Regions from separate parts of the Nonomuraea sp. NPDC049750 genome, predicted to be linked through region 3. Evidence: predicted binding sites of a transcription regulator. Region 3 holds the regulator's gene; each other region holds the start of a gene.

Region 1 (5,690 bases), on a different contig from region 3:
CGTCCGGGCCGATGACGCGGCGCGTGCGGGCATCCCGACCGCCGATCTTCTCGACAGTGTTCAAGGCGACGGTGTACGGCGAGAGCCACCGCCGGATGTCGTCCAGCAGCTCCCGCTCCCGGGCCCCGGCCCGGTCGATCTTGTTGACGAAGATCAGCGTAGGCACCCGCAGCCTGCGCAGCGTCTTCATCAGCAGCCGCGAGTGCGGCTGAACCCCTTCGACGGCCGACAGCACCAGCACGGCGCCGTCGAGCACGCCGAGCGCGCGCTCGACCTCGGCCACGAAGTCGGCGTGGCCGGGTGTGTCGATGAGGTTGACCCGTATATCGCCCACGGTGAAGGAGGCGACGGCGGTGCGGATGGTGATGCCGCGGCGCCGCTCGATGGCCCCGCTGTCGGTCTGTGTGCTGCCGTCGTCGACGCTGCCCAGCCGGTCGATCGCGCCGGTCTGGAACAGCAGCCGCTCGGTCAGGCTGGTCTTACCCGCGTCTACATGCGCGAGGATGCCGATGTTGAGGATGTACATGCGTGGTCGAAGCCTCGAGAACTCTCGTGCCAATGGGGCGCTGGGAGACTCGAAGGCACCGCATTACATCTCCTGCTGGTCGGCGTCAGAAACGGCCTCATGATCTCACCCGCGTTGGCCGCGCTGCCAGCGATTTATTCGCGGCTCACTCGTCCGCCGGCCCGGACAGGCCGGAGAGGCCGCGCCGTCACGGGCCGGAGAGCCTGAGTTGGTCGCGCCTCACGGGCCGGAGAGATTGAGCCGGCCCGCCGCCGCAGGCCGGAGCGGCTGGCCCGCCGCGCCGTCACAGGCCATGGAGGGCGACCTGCCGCACCGTCACAGGCCGGGGAGGCTGAGTTGCCGCGCCGTCGGGGCGGGCCGGGCCTGTGGAGCGGGCTCGGGGTGGGCCGATGGCGCGAGCTCGGCGCGTGGCGGGAGGCGGCGAGCTGAAGCCGCGGTCGCTCGGCCGACACCGTGGCGTCGGGCCAGCTCCTTGACCTGGTCGGTGATCCGCTGCTGATAGGCCTGCGGAGCGTAGGCGCCCCGTCCGTACAGCTCCAGATAGCGCGGCACGAGCCGAGGATGCTCGCGCGACAGCCACCCCAGCCACCACTCGCGCGCCCCGGGCCGCAGGTGCAGGACGATGGGCGCGAGGTGCGTGGCGCCCGCCTGGGCGATCTCCTTGACCGTGCGTTCGAGCTGGTCGGGGGAGTCGGTGAGGTACGGCAGGATCGGCGCCATCAGCACACCGCAGGGGATGCCGTGGTCGTTGAGCGTGGCGCAGACCTCCAGCCGTCGGTGGGGGGCGGGGGTGCCTGGCTCGACGGAGCGCCACAGATCGGGGTCGACGAAGCCGACCGACACGCTGGCGCTCACCTGAGTGACCTCGGCGGCCTCAGTCAGCAGGTCGAGATCGCGCAGAATGAGCGTGCCCTTGGTGAGGATCGAGAACGGATTCGCGGCGTCGCGCAGGGCGGCCAGGACGCCCCTCATCAGCCGGTAACGGCCCTCGGCCCTCTGGTAACAGTCGACGTTCGTGCCCATGGCGATGGGGCCGCCGTGCCAGCGCGGCGCCGCCAGCTCCTTGCGGGCCAGCTCGGCGGCGTTGACCTTGACCACGATCTTCGAGTCGAAATCGGCGCCGGCGTCGAGGTCGAGATATTGGTGGGTCTTGCGCGCGAAGCAGTAGACGCAGCGGTGGCCGCAGCCCCGATAGGGATTGATGGTGTGCTCGAACGGGACCCGGCTGGCCGCCGGCACCCGGTTGATGATCGAGCGGGCTTGGATCTCGTAGAAGGTCATCCCCTTGAACTCGGGAGTGTCGAACGTGCGGGTGACCGCGCCGCGGGCGAACAGCGGCACGGCCGGATCGTCCCGGCCGGAGTCGGCCAGGCGCAGGTTGTCCCAGCGCATCCCATGATTAGAACAAAGGTTCGACGAAGATCGCAAATGAAAAGAGGTGGCAATTACCTGCTTGGGCGGGGGCTAATGATCTTCATGGTTGGGCAGAAACCCGGCACAGAGCTTGCGTTCCGGAGGTGCACCCATGGCCTGGTCGCAGGACGAGGAGCGGATGCTGGCGCAGATCGAGCAGCACCTCGTCGACGACGATCCGCGACTCGTGGCGAGGTTGGAGTCGTTCAACGAGCGGGCTCGTCGCAGCGAGGAGAAGGCCGACGGGCAGTCCGGCCGCCGGCGCAGGCCGCGCCGCTCGACGGTCATCATCCTGATCAGCTGGCTGCTGATCGCCACTCTGGTCGCCACGCTGCTGATCATGGTCCTGCAGCACGAGGCCGCGACGGCCCTGGCGCTGGCCGCCTCGCTCTAACGCATCTCCCGAAATATCCGGCGTTTTGTGACGCCCGTGCGCCGTGCGCCAGATGCCTCAGGCTGCGCGTCGTGCGCCGCGTCGTGCGCCGCGCGTGAGACGCCGTGCCCGAGACGCCAGACGCCTGACGCAGTGCGTCGAATGCCAGACACGGAGTGCCGTACCCGCAGGCCGTGATCTCGGCCCACTGGAGACACAAGCCCTATTGCTCCAGGAATACTCGCATGCGTATAGTCGCCCACGAATATTCGTCTACGAGGATGGTGTGGGTGGCGCAACGACGCCGGGTGGCCAATCTGCTGGCCCTCGCCGTGCTCACGGTGGTCGCGGAACGGCCGATGCATCCGTACGAGATGGCATCCGTCCTGCGGGCCCGTGGTAAAGACCGCGAGACGCCCATCAAGTGGGGCTCCTTCTACACAGTGGTACGCAATCTGGAGAAGCATGGTTTGATCAAGGCCACCCAGAGCGCCCGGCAAGGGGGCCGGCCCGAGCGGACCGTCTACCGCATCACCGCCGACGGTCGCGAGGAGGCCGAGGACTGGACGCGCGAGCTCCTGGGGACTCCTGAGCGGGAGCCGACGGGGTTCGAGGCCGGGCTGTCGGTGATGGGCGGGCTCGACCCCGACGAGGTCACCGCACTGCTCCGGCGACGGCTCGCGTTGCTCCGCGACCGGATCGCCGTCCAGCGCGAGACCCTGGAGGTCGAGCGCGGCGAGATCCCGCGGCTGTTCCTCATCGAGTCCGAATACGCCCTGGCCATGAGCATGGCCGAGGAGGCGTGGACCGGGGCGCTGCTGGCGGAGCTGACGATCGGCACGTTCCCCGGCATCGACCAGTGGCGGGTCTACCACGAGAACACCCGTCCCGTGCCGGTCACGACGGGCCTCGCGACAAGGGGTCACGCGGACGAGACCGGCACCGCGGAAAGAGCCCGCCTGGACAGAGGCGGCCTGGCGGGCTGATCGGGTCAGAGGAATGTGACCCGATGCCCAGGAGGTCACAGAGGAACGTGATCCGATGCCCAAGCGGTCACAGAGGAATGTGACCGCCCGGGCAGAGGCGTGCTGATCGGGTCACAGATGGCGCAGGAAGGTGGCCGCCACCGGAGCCGCCACCTTGCCCCCGGTGCCGCCGCCCTCCACCACCACGGCGAAGGCCACGTCACCCTTGAACCCCATGAACCAGGCATGAGTCTGGAGCTTGTCGCCGGTGCCGTACTCCGCCGTGCCCGTCTTGCCGTTCGTGCCCGAGGGCAGCCCGGACGCCTTGGCGGTGCCCTTGGAGACGACGGCGGCCATCATGGCGTGCAGGTTCGTCTTGACGCCCTCGGGCAGCGGCTGTTCGGCCGCCTTCTGCTTCAGGTCGGGCACCAGTGTGGGCGGCCGCCAGGTGCCGTCGGCGATGGCCGCCGCGACCGAGGCCATCGACAGCGGGCTGGCCGTGATCCTGGCCTGCCCGAACGATTCGGCGGCCAGCTCGGCGTCCGACTCCGGCTTGGGGAAGCTCGCCTTGGTGGCCGACACCCCGATGTTCAGCGGCTGGTTGAATCCGACGTCCTCGGCCGCCTTGAGCAGCTTGTCGGCGCCCAGGCGCGTCTCGGCGAGCGGCGCGAACGTGGTGTTGCACGAGTGCGCGAAGGAATCGAGGAACGACAGCGACCCGAACTCCTCCTTCTCCGAGTTGCGGATCTTCAACCCGCCCACCGTCGCGTACATCGGGCAGGTCACCTTGTCCTCCGGCGACATCCCGGCCGCCAGCAGCCCGATCGCGGTGACGGCCTTGAACGTCGAGCCCGGCGGGTAGCGGCCGTCGAGCGCCCGGTTGAAGCCGCCCTGGTTGTTGACCACGGCCAGGATCTCGCCGGTGCTCGGCTTGATCGCGACCATCGAGGTGGGCTTCTTGACGTCCTTGACGGCGGCGACGGCGGCGGCCTGCGCGCGCGGGTCGAGTGTCGTCTTCACGTCCTCGCCGTCGCTGCCCTCGATCGTCTGCAGCGTCTTGTCGCCGACCTTGATCTCGGTCGCCGGGGTGCCGGCCAGCTGCTTCTGGAACGTCTCCTGCAGCCCGCCCCGGCCGACGGCCTGCCCGACCTGGTAGGCGGAGCCGAGCTTGGCCACGTCCTTCTTGGTCGCCTTGTCGAGGTAGCCGACGAGCTGCTGCACCGACCCGCCGGCCGACCCGTCGTCGATACGGCCGTCGTCGGCGTCGGTGATCTTCGCCCGGTCGGGCCAGCGCGTCTTGAGCGCGAACGCGGCGCCGGCGGTCAGCGACGGATGCAGGGTCTTGGGCGTCCAGTCGACCTTCCAGGCGCGATCGGCCACCTTCAGGTCGATCTGTCCCTCGTAGGTCCAGTCGCCGATGTTCTTCAGCTTCAAGGTCGTGGTGTACGGCACGCGGGCCCGGTCGTCGCCGGACTTGGTGACGGTGCCGAGCTTGACCGAGGTCGACTCGACCGCCAGGCCGGTGCGCATCTGGTCGTACGCCGTCAGTTGCTGCGGCGCGGCCAGTGTGGCGCTCATGGCCGCCTTGTCGCCCGACTGCCAGGCGGCGGCGAAGAGCCGCGCCGTCTCGGCGGGTGTGCCTCTCGTATGAAGCACGTAGTACGCGCCACCGGCAGCGGCCCCCGCCGCCAGCACGGTGACACAGGACACGATCGCGATGGTGCGGCCACGCGCCACTGGTCAGCCCCCAGGTCATCGACAGGTTGCAGAGCTTAGCGACAAATTAGGACATATTGCTGGCAGCTTTGAAGCTCGACGCATAGGTCGGCACGTATTCCTGGCCGGACAGCTCCCGGATCGCGGCCATGATCTCGTCGGTCACCCGGCGGCGGTCGCGGGCCTTGCTGTGGTCGCCCTCGAACCGCATCGGCGCGCCGATCGTGATGCCGATCCTGGCCGGGCGCGGCACCTTGGCGCCGACGGGCAGCACGCGTTCGGTGCCGCTGAGGGCCACCGGCAGCACGGGCGCACCCGTCTTGAGCGCCAGCCAGGCCACGCCGATCTTGCCGCGGTAGAGGCGGCCGTCGGGGGAGCGGGTGCCCTCGGGGTGGATTCCGAACAGCTCGCCGCGGTCCAGCAGGTCAGCGGCGGCGTCGAGCATCTCCTGCGCGGCGTGCGCGCTGTCGCGGTCGGTGGGCAGGCTGCCGCCCAGGCGCATGAACCAGCCGGAGACCGGGTTGCCGGAGAAGTATTCCTTCTTGGCGGCGAACGTCACGTGCCGCGGCAGCAGCGCGGGCAGCAGGTAGGAGTCGAGCACCGACAAGTGGTTGGCGGCGAGAATCGCCGGTCCCGTCCTCGGCACGTGCGCCGCGCCGGAGATGTGCGGGCGGCACATCGCATGGGCGATCGGCGT
Region 2 (5,690 bases), on a different contig from region 3:
AGGGGTCACATGCGCGGCGCTGATCGCCCAATCGGCATCTTCACCACGACCGATATCCAACCAAGACTGACCGGGCGTCGACTGCGATAGCCGACACCTCGCCTGCCTCGATCCACCGAGCTCGTTCGTCCGTCAATCACCGGTATGGCAATCCGCACTGCGCGGAGTAACTCCTCACTGCCGTCGAGGTTATGCGTCGAACAAGTCACGAGCAAGCAAACGAGTCATCAAGCGTGTCTTACGGGCTTGCATCTCTTCATTGAGGCAGATTTCCCGCTTCTGCCCCGAAATGCCGCTCCGCACGCAACTACGCACGCCCTCCCACCAAACCTCGAGCCCGACCAGAAAGAGGCCCGCCTCCGCTGCCGCCAGAGCCCGAACACCTCACCCGAGGGGCCGGGCACCCCTCGGACAGCCCCGCACCCCGGCACCGCCAGAAACCAAGCAACCCGCCCCAGAGACTCGGCACCCCACCCCGACGAACCGCACCCCGGTGTGGAACGTGTGTGAGGAGAGTGATCCGGTGCGGGCGGGGCCGTGTGGAGGTCAGGAGAAGTCGTCCTCGATTTCGACGCCCTCCGTCTCCAGTGCCTCGCGGATGACGCGGAAGGCCAGTCCCGGGGCGTACCCCTTTCTGGCCAGCATCCCGGCGAGGCGGCGCGTGCGGACCTGGGGGTCGAGGCCGCGGGTTGAGGACAGCTTGCGTTCGACGAGGCGGCGCGCCGTTTCGAGCTCCTGGTCGGGCTCGAGGCGGTCCACGGCCTCGTTGACGGTCTCGGAGTCGACGCCGCGGTGGCGAAGCTCCGCGGCCAGGGCGCGTTTGGCGAGCCCACGACCGTGGTGGCGGGAGTCGACCCAGGCTTCGGCGAATGCCTCATCGTTGATCAGGCCCAGCTCGGAGAAGCGGTCGAGGACCGCCTCCGCGGCTTCATCCGGTACGTCACGCTTACGGAGCGCCTCGGCCAGTTGAGCTCGCGTCTTGGGAGCCATCGTCAGCAGACGGAGGCAGATGGCCCGAGCCACCGACTCAGGGTCGGCGTTGGGAGCCGCACCGGCGGCCGACCCCTCATCGGGTCCGTCGGGAAGCCACCCAGCACGCCCCCGAGAGCCCGCCGAACGTGCCCCCTTCCCACCCCGCCCTCCCGATCGCCGTCCTCTACCGGAGCGCCTCTCCCCACGTCGGCCGCCCTGGTACGGATCATCCTGGTACGGATCATCCTCGGCGTGGCCACCGGCCTGGCCACCGATATAGGAACCGCCCTCGAACTGACCGCTGTGGGTGCCCGCACCGGACGACAGGCCGTCCTGGGAGAACGGCACGTCGCCTCGGGGAGATGGGTTGTCCACGGTGGACGATGAATTGCCTTGGGCAGGCGGAGGCACGTCCTGGCCCCCGGGAGACGCATTGCCTGCGGTGGACACTGAGTTGTCCTGAGCAGGCCGAGACACGTCGTCGCCCTGGGGAGCCGCCCTGCCTGCGGTGGGCAGTGAGTTGTCCTGGGCAGGCCGCCAGACGGTTTCTTGGGGCGCGGTTGAGAGCCGCTCGTCGTTCTGTCCGCCGCCCGAATCACCGGACGACTCAGCGATCGATGCTGCGCCCAGCTCGGAGCTCGGATCGGCAGGTGCATGAGCGGGCTGGGCCGGGGACGTGTAGGCCGAGGGTGGCTCGGCCGGGGGTGGCTCGGCCGAGGAGCGGGACCGTTGGCGCCATTCGCTGAGCGACGGCCACCCTGCCGACGGCTCCCCGCCGGACGGCTTCCTACCCGACGGCTCGGTGCCGGGCAGCTTCCCGCTAGACGGTTCGCCGCCAGGCGGCCTCCCATCGGACGAGTCGCCGCCGGGCAGCCTCCCGCTGGACCGTTTCCTCCGGGATGGTTTCCGACCTCGAGGTGAGTCGTCCGAGGAGAGCTCGGAGGGCCAGGTGTCCTCCGGGGTTGATGACCGCGGAAAGAGGTTGGCGCTGGAGTTGCGGCGGCGGCCCGGAGGTGGAGTGGGGAGGTCGGGCCAGGCGCCCCAGTCATGGGAATGGGGCGCCTGCGACGGGTCCGTGTCACTCATCCGACGACCGATCAGAGTCACTCATGTGGCGACTGATCAGACGTCACCGGGCTTCGGCGTGGCGGCGGCCTTGGCGCCGCGGCCCGAGGGAGCGGCGGCGGGGGCGGCCGGGGCCGCGGGTGCCTCGGCCGGGGCGTCCAAGCGGGGGCCGACGCCGAGCTTGTCCTTGATCTTCTTCTCGATCTCGTTGGACATGTCGGGGTGGTTCTTCAGGAAGTTGCGGGCATTCTCCTTGCCCTGGCCGAGCTGGTCACCCTCGTAGGTGTACCAGGCGCCGGACTTGCGGACGAAGCCGTGCTCGACGCCCATGTCGATGAGGCCGCCCTCGCGGGAGACGCCCACGCCGTAGAGGATGTCGAAGTCGGCGACCCGGAAGGGCGGGGCCATCTTGTTCTTGACGACCTTGACCCGCGTGCGGTTGCCGACCGCCTCCGTGCCGTCCTTGAGCGTCTCGATACGGCGGATGTCGAGGCGGACCGAGGCGTAGAACTTGAGCGCCTTACCGCCGGTCGTGGTCTCGGGCGAGCCGAACATGACGCCGATCTTCTCGCGGAGCTGGTTGATGAAGATGGCGGTGGTGCCGGTGTTGCTGAGCGCGCCGGCGACCTTGCGCAGGGCCTGGGACATCAGGCGGGCCTGGAGGCCGACGTGGCTGTCGCCCATCTCGCCCTCGATTTCGGCCTTGGGGACCAGGGCGGCCACCGAGTCGATGACGATGATGTCGACGGCGCCCGACCTGATCAGCATGTCGGCGATCTCGAGCGCCTGCTCACCCGTGTCGGGCTGGGAGACGAGCAGAGCGTCGGTGTCGACGCCGAGCTTCTTGGCGTATTCGGGGTCGAGGGCGTGCTCGGCGTCGATGAACGCCGCGATGCCGCCCGCGCGCTGGGCGTTGGCCACCGCGTGCAGGGCGATCGTGGTCTTACCCGAGGACTCCGGGCCGTAGACCTCGACGATCCTGCCACGCGGCAATCCGCCGATGCCCAGCGCGACGTCCAGGGAGATCGAACCCGTGGGGATCACCTCGATGGGGGCTCGGGCGTCGTCGCCGAGGCGCATGACGGAGCCCTTGCCGAACTGCCTCTCGATCTGAGCGAGGGCGGTCTCGAGGGCCTTCTCGCGGTCGTTGATAGCCATGGGAACTCCCCCTGGAGGGTTGTGGTCCGATCAGTCGAGTGAAAGCTACGGCCTGCCACCGACAGTTTTGCGGAGTCGCCGCTGGGAGGGCGTGGCCTGGCGGATTACATCCTAGCCGAACGGCTGTTCGATCACAGCAGGAACACGCGGTAATGCCCCACGCAAACGGCTCCTGTCCCCCTACACCGAACGTTGAGCGCGTGCCGATGAACCTTGACGGACGCGAGCTCGTGACATCGAAGATTAAGTGTGCAGGCCAGAGCGTCTGCCCACAGGGGTCGGACGAGGCGGTCCCCCCGCGCGCCTGACGCGGACCGCGATGATTTCCGCAGACGCGCGGAGTCTATTCCTTTGGTGGGCTGGACCTTCCCGGCCCTGTGGCGAGAGGAGATCCGATCGTGGCAGTGGGGATCTTCGCGGGCATCCCTGTCCGCGACTGCAAGAGTGCCGTGGAGTGGTACACCAGGCTTCTCGGCAGGGGTCCGGCGTTCTGGCCCAACGACGTCGAAGCGGTGTGGCAACTGGCCGAGGACCGGTACGTGTACGTCATCGAGGACGCCGCTCGCGCCGGCGGCGGCGTGAGCATGATCTGGCTGGACGATCCGACGTCCGAGGTGGAGCGGATCGCAGGGCGCGGCCTGCGGCCGGTGGACATGGAGCAGCACGGCAACGTCTGCAAGTGGGTCTTCCGTGACGCTGACGGCAACGAGACAGGCATCGGAGGCGAGACTATGCCTGCGCCCTGAATCGGAATTTGATGGCATGCGCTCAACGTTCGCCGGCAGACGACAGCTCCACCTGGAATACCGATCAAGGTACGCTGTGGGCCGTCGCCACCTGGCGGCCGGGGAGCGCGGAACACGGCGTTCAGCAGGTCGGCGACCGGCCGGTGTGGGATGAGGCCTTCCAGGCGTACGCCCAGCGGGTCGCCTGGGGCGAGCCGAGCCGGCGGCGGTACGGCATCACCGTCACGCCGGAGGGCCAGCGGATCTGGCTGGACGATCCGGAGCGTGTGCTGGGTAGCGCAGGATCCTGAGCACGCGAAAGAGGCCCCCGCCCTCCCGAGGGCCTCCGCGCCGATACCCAGCGCACCATCACGCGGGTGTGGACGCTCTTGTGCGGACCCTCATGGACACCGCCGCGTAACCTCCAGATCCCGTCAAGTGATGTTCACGAGGGTTGGCCTCCGGGTGTTGTCAGGCGGGGTGAGCTGGGGAGACTCACTGCAGGGGCGAGGGTTGGAGGCGGCTTGACGGGCGGCTACACCGGGGAACGGCGCACCCATCTGGAAGCACTCGCCAAGTTGTTGCCCGGTCACGGGCTGGCGAGCCGCATGATGGGCGGTGAGGAGCCAGTGCTGTGGGCGTGGCATCCCCGCACCGGCAAGCAGACGCTCGTTTTCGCCACCCCCGCCGGTCGTGGGTGGCAGTTCCTGTGGTCGCCCGGCGGTCAGGGCACCGCCGACGACCTGCATCTGACGGCCCGCTCACTGAAAGAGAGCATGGAGGATGACGAGCAGGGAGGTTAGCGGGGCCGTGAGGTCCGCCCGGGGCCGTGAGGTCCGCCCGGGGCCGTGAGGTCCGCCCGGGGCCGTGAGGTCCGCCCGGGGCCGTGAGGTCAGCCGGGAGCCGTGAGGTCAGTAGAGGCGGGAGGTCAGCGGAGGCGGGAGGTCAGCGGAGGCGGGAGGAGACGTTCTCGACCTGGCAGACCGCGCGCCAGACGGTCTTGGCGCTCTCGCCGTCCGCCAGCGCCTGGTCGACCGTCCGCCCTTCGAGTGGGGCGAGCACGTAGTCGCGGGCCCACGAGTCGGCGTACGACTCCCCGAAGTGGGCGCGCATCCGTCTCCAGAACTCGGTCAGCCGCATCACACAAGTATGGAACCGCCGGAAGGGTGGGTAGGACACCCCCATGGCAAAGACCCCCAAGCACTCCCCGCCCAAGTCCGCCGAGTGCAAAGCCAACCGAAAGAAGCGCCGCCAGCTCCGGTTAACCCAGCGCTTAGCCGTACAGCAGGAGAAATCGGAAAGAGCCGAAAGGCACGCAGGCATCAGGCAGGAGCCTCGGGCGGGCACACCGCGTACGCGTAGAGCGTCGCGACGGTAGATCACATCACGCGCGAGCCGTACATCTCACCCAGATGGTCGGCGAGCAGCTCCAGCCGGGCGCCGTCGGGGTCCTTGAAGTAGATGGAGGCGCCGCTCTCGATCTGGTGCGGCACGCCGGCCACCTCGAGCTTGCCGCGCAGCCGCTCCCAGGTGGCGGGGTCGACGGAGATCGCGATGTGGTGCAGCCCGCCGAGCACCTCCTGGTAGGGGCCGAGGTCGAGCCCCGGGAAGTCGAAGAAGGCGAGGAGGTTGCCGTTGCCGATGTCGAAGAAGAAGTGGTTGGAGCCCTTGAAGTCACGGTTCTCGAAAATCTCCGTCAAGGGGAACTCAAGAAGCTCCTGGTAGAACTTGACCGTCCGCTCCACGTCCGACGACAGCAGGGCGAAATGG
Region 3 (5,690 bases):
GCACGCTGTCCATGCTCAAGGTCGCCGCCACGATGTCGATCACGGCCGCGACCGGGCTCATGCTCTGGCTGGCCACCGTGACCTGGAACGACGACAAGGTCGACGAGGCCATCGCGGCCTGGCGCCACGCCGCCGACTCCCTGGGCGAGACCTTCGGGGCCGGGGACCCGATGAAGCTGGAGGCACTGGCGGCAGCGTGGCACGGCGGCGCCAAGGACGTGGCCGACCAGAAGCTACGAGACTTCGTCACCGCGGGTGTCCAGCTCGCCGACTACGCCGCGGGCCGGGCCGTCGGGTTGCAGGACGCGGTGAAGCAGCTGAACCGGCTGCACTCGTACGCGTTCTGGACGACCATGGGCGAGCTTGGGGTGATCGTGGGGCTGCGCCTGGTCGCGGCCGTCAACCCGGCCGCCCGGCTGGCGTCCATCAAGGTGGGGTGGCGGTTGTCGCTCGCCCTTGTACTGATTCAGGGGGCTATCACCGCGCGGCTGGAGTACCTGGCGGGAGAGTCCTTGAAGAAGGACTCGGTGGGCGCCGGGCCGGCGGGGGTCGAGGAGACGGACTTCCCTCGCTTCTGACCTTCCCTTGCGGTCATGCGCCCCTGAGTCATTGGGGCCTGCGGTCATTGACGTCCATGGTCATGCGGGTCCTCCTGGACTGCCGCACGGCGGGGTGCGGCCACAGGCCGGTTGATGATGATGGTCATCCGGTCTGTGTGATGCGGTCCAGGATCTCAGCCAAGATCGGCTCGGTGGTGGCGAAGTTCAACCGTACGCAGTGCGCGCCGCCGGGCCCGAACGTGGCGCCATCGCTCAGCATGACCTTCGCGTCACGTTCGAGCGTTTCCTGTACGCCTGGGCGGCCGTAGTCGAGCCAGGCCAGGTAGGTGGCCTCCGGGATGCGGTAGCCGACCCCCTCAGGCAGGCGATCGGCGACCATTCGGCGATTCCTGTCCAACAGGGCACGGGTCTTCTCAAGCCAGCCGTCGCCGTGCCGCCAGGCCGCCACCGTCGCCTCCACCCCGAACAGATTGGCCGAGCCGAACACGAAGGGCGGCTGCGCGTCCAGAGCCTTACGCAGCTCCGGCGATCCGATGTGGGCCACCGAGCACCGGATGCCGCCGAGATTGAACGCCTTGGTGGCAGAGGTGAGCGTGACGGTCCGTTCGGGCAGGATGGTGGCGAACGGGATGTGCTGGTTGGGGGCGTACGCGAGGTCGGCGTGGATCTCGTCGGAGATGACGAGCAGGTCATGACGCTCGACGTGCTCCGCCAGCTCGGTCAGCTCCTCGCGGGTGAAGACCCGGCCTGTGGGATTGTGCGGGTTGACCAGCAGCAACACCTTGCACCGGGACAGATCAGGCACCTCAAACCGCCACGAGTCCCCGTCGGCGATCAGCTGGAGGGGATGCGGCGGCCGGTCCATGGTCTCCAGCGTGCCGAGGAACGGGGGGTAGGCGGGGGTGTGCACGGCCACGCCGTCGCCTGGGCGGGTCCATACGTGGAGGAGCACTTGAAGCGCTTGGTTGATGTCGGAATAACTCCGCACATACTCAAGCTCCGGCTCCCAGTCGTACCGACCGGCCATCCGCTCAACGAACGCCTCAGCCAGGGGGCCGCAGCGGGGACTGTCCAGCCAGGTGGGGTAGCCGAGGTCACCGTGGGCCCGCCGTTGGAGGGCGTTGACGACTTCTGGGGCGGTGGGGAGGTCCATGTCGGCGATCCAGGCGGGGATGACGCCGGGAGCGGCGTTGGCCCACTTGAATCCGTCGTGTGTTGCCTTGAGGTCTTCTGCCCGCTTTGTGTCGGTCACGCGGCCATTCTAAAAACCACCTTGATCCTGGCCACCCCGTCTCACGATCAGCCCGGTCTTACGGCCACCCCTGCCTTACAGGCGACCTGTCTCACAGCCATCTCGTCTCACGGTCGGCCCGGCCTTACGGCCAGCCCATTTGTCCGGTTGGCACGGTTTCACGGTTGGCTTGGTCGGCCCGTCTCACGGCGGCTGGCCCGTCTCATGGCCAGCTCATTGCACCGTCGGCCCGTCTCACCGGGCCCAATCTCGCGCCGACCTGCCCATCTCGCCGGGCGGCCCAGTCTCACGGGCGGCCCGTCTCACTGATCAGTCCGTCTCATCGTCGGCCCTTCACCGGTCAACCCGGTCTTACGCCCAGCCTGATCTCGGAGTCGGCCCATCTCGCCGGGCGGCCCGGTCTCACGGGCGACCCGTCTCACTGATCAGTCCGTCTCATCGTCGGCACATCTGGCCGGTCAGACGGTCTCGCCTTCGGTCGGTCCGTTCGCGCCGAAATGCTCGAAGGCCCGTCGATGTGGCAGGCCCACAAGGTGGCTGGTGGCGAAACCACACCAACCACTCGTGGATCACAGGAGCGGTGCCTTCCTGCCGTACCCGTCAGCCATCCGCGCGACTGATGCCCATTGGACACCCGCACGGTCGATACCCGCTAGCCGTCTGTACGGTCCGTACCTACGCCCGTACAGGAGATGCCCAGTAGCCACCCGATACGATCCATGGCCACCCATCAGCCACCCGTATGGTCGTGGCCACTCGTAAGACACACGTACGGTTTTCCGGGCGCATGACCCTGTCATGCGCCCGGAAACCTGTGTGGAGTCAGAGGCGGCGGAGGACCGCTACGACCTTGCCCAGGACGCTGGCCTCGTCGCCGGGGATCGGGTCGTAGTTGGCGTTGTGTGGCACCAGCCAGACGTGGCCGTCCTTGCGCTTGAACGTCTTCACCGTAGCCTCGCCCTCGATCATGGCCGCCACGATGTCACCGCTCTCCGCGACCGGCTGCTGGCGGACGACGACCCAGTCGCCGTCGGCGATGGCGGCGTCGATCATCGAATCACCGGCGACCTGCAGGAGGAAGAGGGTGCCTTCGCCGACCAGTTGCTTGGGCAGGGCGAAGACGTCTTCGACGCTCTCCTCGGCGAGGATCGGCCCACCGGCGGCGATCCGGCCGACCAGCGGCACATAGGCGGCCGTGGGCCTGCTCACCGGGGAGTCGGACTCGTTGGCGGCGTCGGGATCGACCCAGAGCACGGGCTCGCCGGGAAGACGCACCTCGAGAGCGCGCGGCCGATGAGGGTCGCGTCTCAGGTAGCCCTTGCGTTGCAACGCCGTCAGCTGGTGCGACACGCTGGACGTGCTGGTCAGCTGCACGGCCTCGCCGATCTCGCGCATGGACGGCGGGTAGCCCCGCTGTTGGACCGAGTCGCGAATCACCTCGAGGATCTTGCGTTGCCTGGGCGTCAGTCCCAGGGAGTCACGCCGACGCACCGCGAGGTCACTGACCCCGTTGGTGTCATCCCGATCGCTCATGATCTGCCTCCTCGCCCGGTGGCCCGCCTCACCGGCGAATCTCCCGGTCCGTGGTCTTCGTGTCGCACACAGCGACCGTATCGCTGTTGAAGATCATCTTCAAACAATTGTTCGAGTCTTCCTCGAAATTGTTGGCAGCGTGGTGTACAACATCGTACGGGAGTTCGATCGACACCGTGTTCGATTTGCCGATCTTTATTGGGTCTTTTTTTCGGGCCGGGACGGCTGGGAGGTCACACATGCGAGCGACCACCATCACAGATGCGACCAGCGACGACGTCAAGCGACTCACCCTCCTGGCGGACGCCACCCGGCGACCGGTGGCAGGGGGCGATAACACGGGTGACGACCGGGGTGACGGTTCTCGGGGTGGCGATTCCGCCAATCGGTCAGATCGCGAACGCCCGCATACCCGTGACAACTCCGACAACCGGGCTCCGGCGTCCGTCGGTTCGGGGTCGGTTGGACCGGCGGCCGTGTCGGTTGTACCGGTGTCCGCTGGTTCGGGATCCGCTGGTTCGGCGTCCGGCGATTCGGGGCCTAGCGATTCGGGATCGGCCGGTCCGAGGTCTGGCGGTTCGGCGTCGGTCGGCCTGGGGCCTGTTGGACTGACGTCTGTTGGTCCGGGGTCTGGCGGCTCGGGGTCTGGCGGTCCGGGGTCTGTTGGTCCGGGGTCTGTTGGTCCGGGGCTCGTCGGTTCGGGGCTCGTCGGTTCGGGCTCCGCCGGTCCGGGAGCTGGCGGTCGGGGTTCCGCCGGTCGGGGTTCCGCCGGTTCGGCTTCTGTTGGGCTGGCGTCCGGTGGTTCGGGGTCTGCTGGTTCGCCGTCCGTTGATGCGGGATCGGCCGGTTCGGGATCCGGGGGTCCGGGGTTGGCAGGTCCGGGGTCCGCTGCCCCGGGGCCAGAAGGCCGTCTTGGGATAGCGGGCGGGGCTCGCTCCGGAACTGGGAGCGCGGGTCGTCTGCGGGCTGGGGGCGGGAGCATTCGCGAGGGTGGAGACGGAGGCCGTTTCGGCAGGGAAGGCGGTACGCGGCCTGCGCGCGGGGGCGGAGGGCGTCCCGAATACGGCAGCGGTGGCCGTCCGGGGGGAGGCAGCGTACGTGCCGGGGGCGGATCGGCTGGCAGGGGGCCTCTCAGCCGTCGGGCTGCGGCACAGGGGAGACCGCTCCTGTGGCTGGTGCCCGCGCCACGCCCTGACGCCGACGACACACCGCCGCCTGATGGAGGTGTGCGACCCACGGGCGCGGCCGGGCGCCCAGTGGAGCCCGCAGGCTCGGCGGAAGTCGGGCGATTGGTGGAGTCCGGGAACTCGTCGCTTCGGGCAGGCGACGGCCGCGCGGAGGGCCCTCTCCGCGACGCGGGCGCTCGGTTTCGTGAGGCAGAGAGTCGGCCCGGGGGCCGGCCGGAGCTTCGGCCTCGGGAAGCTGTGATCCGGTCGGAGGGGCGGTCGCGTCGGGTGGGTCGCCGGATCGAGGGCCGGTCTCAGGAATCGGTTGGCCAGTCCGAGGGCCGGTCCCGGGAGGCAGGGCGCCGGTCCGAAAGCCGGCGCCGTGGCGCGGGTGGCCGGTCCGAAGGCCGGTCTCAGGAATCGGGTGGCCGGTCCGAGCTTCGGCCTGGGGAGGCTGTGATCCCCTCGGAGGGGCGGGCGCGCCGGGTGGGTGGTCGGTACGGTGTGCGGTCTCGGGGTGTGGGTGGGCGTGTCGAGGGCCGGGCTCGGGAAGCGGCCGGTCGTTCCGGTGGCCGGGCCCATGAGGTGACGGGCTCGTACACACGCCGTCCCCGGCGTAGGGGCGGCCTGCCCGCTGATCGGACCCGTCTGTCCAGGAGGCAGGCCGGCGTCACTCGACGCGGGCGGCGTAATCCTCCCGTACGGCTCACGCGACGGGGGCGGGCCGTACTGGTGATGGCCATGGCTCTGCTGTCCCTGGGCGGCTTCTGGCTCGGCACCCGCGCGGTCAGTCAGGCGTCCGCGGCGCCCGCCGTACCGAGTCACGCGGGTCTGCCATGGGTGACCGTCCACGAGGGGGACACGCTCTGGACGATCGCCGACGCGATGGCTCCCGACGAGGGCGACCCCGGAGCGGTCGTGACCGAGATCAAGCGGTTGAACGGCCTGCCCAGCGCGCTCATCCGCCCCGGCAACCACCTGTACGTCCCGAGCGCCCACGCCCTGCCGTAACCCCGAACAGCCCTAATTGGCGCCGTGCGGCGGCCGTGCCGTGCCGTGCCGCGCTGCGCCGCGCCGCGCCGCGCGGTGCTGTGCTGTGCCGCCCGGTGTCAGTGCCGTAGCCGTGTGATTCTCAACCGGTAAGCGATACGGTCCGTCCCCAACCCAAAGCGCGGGGAC
Region 4 (5,690 bases), on a different contig from region 3:
GCCGCCGCCGCGTCCACGTGGTCGAGCTCGTCGGGAAAGGCGTCCTCCAGCGCTCGCGTCAGCTGGAGCTGGCTGTCGAACAGCAGATGCAGCGCCCGTGCCTGCAAGGAGGGGACGGTCATGATGAGCCGCATCCGCAGGGGCGCGTCCATCACTCGGAAGTCGTCGTCGCTCGCCCACCGCAGGCTCGTCCGTATGAGCCGCAGCAGCAGGTCGGCCACGTGCTCGCCGGGCGTTCTGGACGAGATCATCTCCACGGCCAGCGACACGCGCGTCGCGCTGTCGAAGAACAGCACGTCCTCCTTACTGGCGAAGTAGCTGAAGAACGTCCGCGTCGACACCTCGGCCTCGGCCGCGATCTCGGCCAGCGTGGTCTCCTCGAAGCCTTTCTCGTCGAACAGCCGGAGCGCGGCCTCGATCAGCGCCCGGCGTGTGCGCTGCTTCTTGCGCTCTCGTAGTCCCACCATGCCGGGAACTGTACCGCCAAACTTAGGGATTTTCATCCATTGAAGTTTTGCAGCGAATGAGGTTTTCTGGTGGAGTTGACCAAGCGAAAGGAGTCGCACCATGTCGGATCTGACCCTCACCACCACCCGCCAGCGCCCCTTCGATCCACCTGACGAAATCGCCGAGCTGCGAGAACAAACGCCGATCCACCGCATGACCTACGCCGACGGGCACCTCGGCTGGATCGTGACCGGCTACTCCGCCGCCCGCGCCGTGCTCGCCGACGCGCGCTTCAGCAACCGCCCCGAGCTCATCCACCCGCCGATCCCGGCCCGGCTGCAGCTCGCGAAGGAACAGGGTTTCCGGGTGCCGCCCGGGTTCTTCCTGCGCATGGACGCCCCCGAGCACACCCGCTACCGCAAGCTCCTCACCGGCCAGTTCACCGTGCGCAGGATGAAGGAGCTGGAGCCGAGGATCGCCGAGATCACCGACGCCTGCCTGGACGCCATGGAGGCCGCGGCCAAGCCGGTGGACCTGGTGCAGGAGTTCGCGCTGCCGATCCCGTCGCTGGTGATCTGCGAGCTGCTGGGGGTGCCGTACGAGGACCGGGCGCAGTTCCAGGAAGACACCAAGGTGCTCGTCAACCTGGAGATCAAGGCCGAGGACGCCGTGGCCGCGGTGACGCGCATCTCCGCGTACCTGTACGGGCTGATCCAGCGCAAGCGCGCGCAGCCGGAGGACGACCTGCTCAGCGGGCTCATCGAGAACGGCGAACTGAACGACGAGGAGCTCACGGGCGTCGCGTTCCTGCTGCTGGTGGCCGGCCACGAGACGACCGCGAACATGCTCGGCCTCGGCACGTACGCGCTGCTCACCAACCCCGCCCAGCTCGCCCTCATGCGCGATGACCCGTCCGCGGTCGAGAACGGTGTCGAAGAGCTCCTGCGCTACCTCACGATCATCCACCTCGGTCCGGTCAGGAGCGCGCTGGAGGACGTCGAGATCGAGGGCCGGCTCATCAAGGCCGGCGACTCGGTCACGATCCACCTCCCGGTGGCCAACCGCGACTCCTCCCGCTTCCCGGACGGCGACGCCCTCGACCTGACCCGGCCCGCCACGGGCCACCTCACGTTCGGCCACGGCATCCACCAGTGCCTCGGCCAGCAACTGGCCCGGGCCGAGATGCGCATCGCCTACCCGGCGCTCCTGCGGCGCTTCCCCGGCCTACGCTTGGCCATATCACCGGAGGAGGTGCCGATGCGCTCGGACATGAGCATCTATGGTGTGCACCGCCTCCCTGTCACCTGGTAGGTCAATGATGGAGATCAAGGCAGACACGACGGTGTGCATCGGTGCGGGCATGTGCGCGCTGACGGTGCCGGCGATATTCGACCAGAGCGAGGAGGAGGGGACCGTGGTGGTCCTTGACTCCACCCCACCGGCCGAACTGGAAGAAGCCGTCCGCCGCGCCGTGACGCTGTGCCCGTCAGGCGCCATCTCGGTGGTCTGATTTCGATTTGCTGGGTCCTTCGCGTCGACGGCGGGTGCCTTCTGTCGTACCGGTCTGGCCGGCCGTCTTACGGCTCGCCCAGCCCGAACCTTCCCCGCCGTCGCCGCGACCGTCTTCTGGGACGCGCGTCCATCGGGCTGACCCTCTACTGGGCCGACCGCCTATCGGCCGACCATCTATCGGGCCTCGGTTGCGGACACCTGGCTATCGGGCCTCGGTTGCGGACACCTGGCTATCGGGCCTCGGTTGCGGACACCTGGCTATCGGGCCTCGGTTGCGGATACCCGGCTATCGGGCCTCGGTTGCGGATACCCGGCGCGGATGCGTCAGTTTCGCGGACCTGCTGAGGCGTCGGCCAGTTGGTCGCGGACCGGCCCTTGCGCGTCGCATGCCTCTCGTATGTCCTCTGCACGCCTTTGCCCGTCCCTCAACCTTGGTCCCTCAACCTTGGTCCCCAATCTCGTCCCGCCGCACGTCAATGGGTGTGTCGTCCACCTCTCCCACGCTGATCGAATCTATGTTCGTAGAACAGGTTGACACCGAGCGTGATCGAAATTATGTTCGACCTAGTGACGTGAGGCTCGCGGCTCACGTCGTAGGACCTGGTCGCGGGCCGTTCGCTTCCCCCAAGCGAGACCCGCGATCAGGCTCCAGGGCGAAGGGCGTGTCCTCGTCGTCGGCGGAGACGAGTGGGCGCGTCCTGGCCGGACGGGGTGCGGGGAAGCTCCTCGTCCGGCCAGCCCGGCGGAATTGTCGGTGGAGTCTGCGAACCTGGCTTCACCGGCGGAGACGCCGGGAGCCGCCATGACTCCAAGGAGGCGCGCAAGATGGCACCAAGGCTCAGCGATACGCAGGGGCCCCGGCTGTCGCCCGCAGTTAGGGCGCACCTGACGGATTCACATTCCTGCCTGGCGGAGGCGACAGCCGCTCGCACCCCGGCATCCCGATACGTGGCAGCGCACCTGGCAGCCCTACGAGCGGCGGCGGCGATCCTGGCCGCCCGCCCACGCCCCATGGAAGGCCGCAGGCGCCGCCTGCGCAGCGCCTGGGAGCTGCTCCCGGAGGCGGAGCCCAAGCTCGCGGAATGGGCCGCCTACTTCTCGGTGAGCGCGGCCAAGCGCGCCGCCGCCGAGGCCGGCATGGTCCGTGGCGTCAGCGCGGCCGACGCGGACGAGCTCCTGGCCGAGGCCGACACCTTCGTCGCCGTAGTCCAGGAGATCCTGGGCGTCCCCGCTCAACCCCAACTCCCGGTCGAGGTCCCCCTGGCCGGCTGACCACACCGCTCGCGCCGCCGACGTCGGCGGCGAGTGGGCAGCCGGACAACGCGAACACGAGCGAACACACCGACCCAGGCGAGGGCCAGCAGACCATCCCGACCAAGGACGACCCCGCCAAGCCGGTGGAAGCGGAGCGCGACGCCTGAAGCATGCCCGAAGACGCCGCATGCAGGCGATCGAACGCCACGGACTTGGGCGGACAGGGGGTCGAGGAGGATCTCCGCAGAATTGAACGGTAAGCCAATGTGGTCCCTCGGCAGGGGAACGTCAGGCCGTCCAGCTCTCAACGGTGATCGCCCTGCTGCTGGCCTGGGCCAGCGCCACTCCGCTGCTGCCTCTGGTCGCTCTCCTCAACAGCCAGGCCAGGTGCTGACAGCCTTTCACGACTGACTCCGCCGAGACGGCCCGCCCCGAAAACACGCGAAGTCCCGGCCCCGATGAAGCCTTCCGCCTTCCCGGCGGCACCGCTTACGAGCAGAACATCGCCGTGCCCACCACGGCATGAACGATCCTCGCGCTGACCGGCACACGGCCCCCGAACTGACCGGCACACGGCCCCCGAGCCGACCGGCACCGTCTGGACGTGTGACCATGTCGGCGGCTTGCAGCGGGGACGCGCCGGACGCAACCGCGCGGCGACGAAGGCGAGTGGTGTTCCGCCTTTCGTCGCCGCGCGATCTGCTCGTCCCGAGTGCTCAGATCCGCTCCACGCGCCTCAACATGCTCGCTCTGCGGGGCCCGACCTGCTCGGCGTACGAGCCCCGTCCGGTCTGCCCGCACGTTCTCAGTGGCGCGTCAGGAGGTGGTTCACATTGGATCGCACAGCGGGACGGTGCTGTAGTCCTCGCCGGTCACCGGCCGGATGTCCTGCCAGCGCACCCACTGGGCCTGGCCCATGTGCTCGGTGCCGCCGTCGGTGTTCAGCGTCTGCGGGGGCCATAGCAGGAATCCCCACCGCTCTCCTTCCGTATCGCCCCAAGCCAGCAGATAACGCGCCTCGCCGCCGCGGCCGGCGGTCGAGAACGTCGTCGCGGCATGTTCGACGATCGGCGGCCGCCACAACCCTGGTAGGCCTTTCATGTCGAGATGCATTGGTCCATTATACGAACTGGCGTTCGATATCGCTAGGCGAACGCGCCGTTTCCCGGGCCCCATCTGGGCGAACGCGGTGGGTACCTGGACGGCCAGACTCCGCTGGACCTGCGTGGCCGGGCCTGCGTGTGTGGGCGTGCGGGCAGGGTGAGAGTGCGGCGTGTGGGCGGCGGAGGTGCCGCTGGGCCTGCGCTGTGAATGTGCCCGGATGGGCGTGGGCGTGCGGGCGCGGGCGGTGGGGGGTGCCGATGGGCCCGCGCTGTGAACGCGCCCGGATGGGCGTGGGTGTGCGGAGGGGGTGTTCGGCGGGCTTGTGCGGGGACGTGTCGCTGGCCCCGCGGCGGTGAACTCGCGAAAGGGGTCTACGGGATCGCGAAGGGCCTTCGGGGGTTGCGAATAGTCTCGACAGGCACGGCGCTTGGCAGCGTGCGTCGCGAAGGGCCTATGGGGTCGCGTAGGGCCTACGAGTGCCGGAGGTGTGCGGCGGGATCCGCGTGAGGGACCGGTGCGGCAGGACCACGGGCCTGGAGGTGTGCGGAAAGGACCGCCCTACCGGGGTCCTCAGCCTGGCCGGCGGGTGGCGGGTTCCCGTGCGTGCCCGGACAGCCCGTCCTCAGGCTCCCGCACGAAGGTTCGTCGTGCTCCCGTACGGAGGTTCACCGTGCCGCCGTACGCGAGACACTAAGACGAAAAGCGGGACGCGCCCGTCACATGGCGCGCCCCGAAAAACAGGAGCGGTCAGAAGGACTCGACGGCGCGGCGGGCCTCCGCGTCGAGGACGCCCCAGCTGATGAGCTCCTCCGTCAGCTCGCTCGGCGACTTGTCGTAGATCACGGCCAGGGAGCGCAGGTCCTCCTGGCGGATCGACAGGACCTTCCCGTTGTAGTCGCCACGCTGGCTCTGGATGGTGGCCGCGTAGCGGGCGAGTGCCCCGGCCTTCTCCTTGGGCAGCGTCGCAAGACGTTCCAGGTCGATGACAAGCTTCGGTGTCGGGCCGAGCGGGCTCGGCGCGGCACCGCCGGGCAGCAGCTCGGAGACGGGCACCCCGTAGAAGTCGGCAAGCTCGGCAAGTTTCTGAACCGTTACAGCACGGTCGCCACGCTCGTACGAGCCCACGACCACGGCTTTCCACCTGCCACGCGACTTCTCTTCGACTCCGTGCAGGGACAGGCCCTGCTGGGTGCGGATGGCGCGGAGTCGTGCACCCAGCGACTTTGCGTACTCAGACGGCATCGTGTGGCCCCCCGGCTCTCGTATGTAGCGCTCTCAGTAGATTGTGCTCCCTTGCGGCGAATGCCCCGGCCACCGGGGGGTGTGTGCCTTGTTAGGCACCATCGGTAGCCATGGCTCTGGGTTTACCCCAT

The links. The regulator LexA, encoded in region 3, represses DNA repair genes until DNA is damaged. The targets are predictions, from matches to a motif close to TCGAACANNTGTTCGA.
Region 1: a site for LexA is predicted at 1,927-1,942, ahead of AB0J16_RS19415 (Rv2578c family radical SAM protein). Genes of this name have one in related genera too.
Region 2: a site for LexA is predicted at 3,311-3,326, ahead of recA (recombinase RecA). Genes of this name have one in related genera too.
Region 4: a site for LexA is predicted at 2,507-2,522, ahead of AB0J16_RS13925 (SAV_6107 family HEPN domain-containing protein). Genes of this name have one in related genera too.

The regions. Positions count from the first base shown of each region.
Region 1 is NZ_JBFANB010000006.1:294,794-300,483, forward strand. It holds gene AB0J16_RS19410 (translation factor GTPase family protein) at 1-526, opposite strand, end outside; gene AB0J16_RS19415 (Rv2578c family radical SAM protein) at 842-1,918, opposite strand; gene AB0J16_RS19420 (DUF3040 domain-containing protein) at 2,052-2,333, shown strand; gene AB0J16_RS19425 (PadR family transcriptional regulator) at 2,603-3,298, shown strand; gene AB0J16_RS19430 (penicillin-binding transpeptidase domain-containing protein) at 3,410-4,987, opposite strand; gene AB0J16_RS19435 (lysophospholipid acyltransferase family protein) at 5,061-5,690, opposite strand, start outside.
Region 2 is NZ_JBFANB010000002.1:313,226-318,915, reverse strand. It holds gene AB0J16_RS06695 (regulatory protein RecX) at 547-1,023, opposite strand; gene recA (recombinase RecA) at 2,095-3,195, opposite strand; gene AB0J16_RS06685 (VOC family protein) at 3,594-3,941, shown strand; gene AB0J16_RS06680 (hypothetical protein) at 3,953-4,231, shown strand; gene AB0J16_RS06675 (hypothetical protein) at 4,445-4,723, shown strand; gene AB0J16_RS06670 (DUF3046 domain-containing protein) at 4,866-5,060, opposite strand; gene AB0J16_RS06665 (VOC family protein) at 5,300-5,690, opposite strand, start outside.
Region 3 is NZ_JBFANB010000012.1:20,742-26,431, forward strand. It holds gene AB0J16_RS28545 (hypothetical protein) at 1-578, shown strand, start outside; gene AB0J16_RS28550 (aminotransferase class I/II-fold pyridoxal phosphate-dependent enzyme) at 703-1,812, opposite strand; gene lexA (transcriptional repressor LexA) at 2,635-3,345, opposite strand; gene AB0J16_RS28560 (hypothetical protein) at 3,374-3,628, opposite strand; gene AB0J16_RS28565 (LysM peptidoglycan-binding domain-containing protein) at 5,253-5,522, shown strand.
Region 4 is NZ_JBFANB010000004.1:452,268-457,957, reverse strand. It holds gene AB0J16_RS13940 (helix-turn-helix domain-containing protein) at 1-467, opposite strand, end outside; gene AB0J16_RS13935 (cytochrome P450) at 568-1,758, shown strand; gene AB0J16_RS13930 (ferredoxin) at 1,766-1,957, shown strand; gene AB0J16_RS13925 (SAV_6107 family HEPN domain-containing protein) at 2,785-3,231, shown strand; gene AB0J16_RS13920 (hypothetical protein) at 4,042-4,326, opposite strand; gene AB0J16_RS13915 (transcriptional regulator) at 5,065-5,559, opposite strand.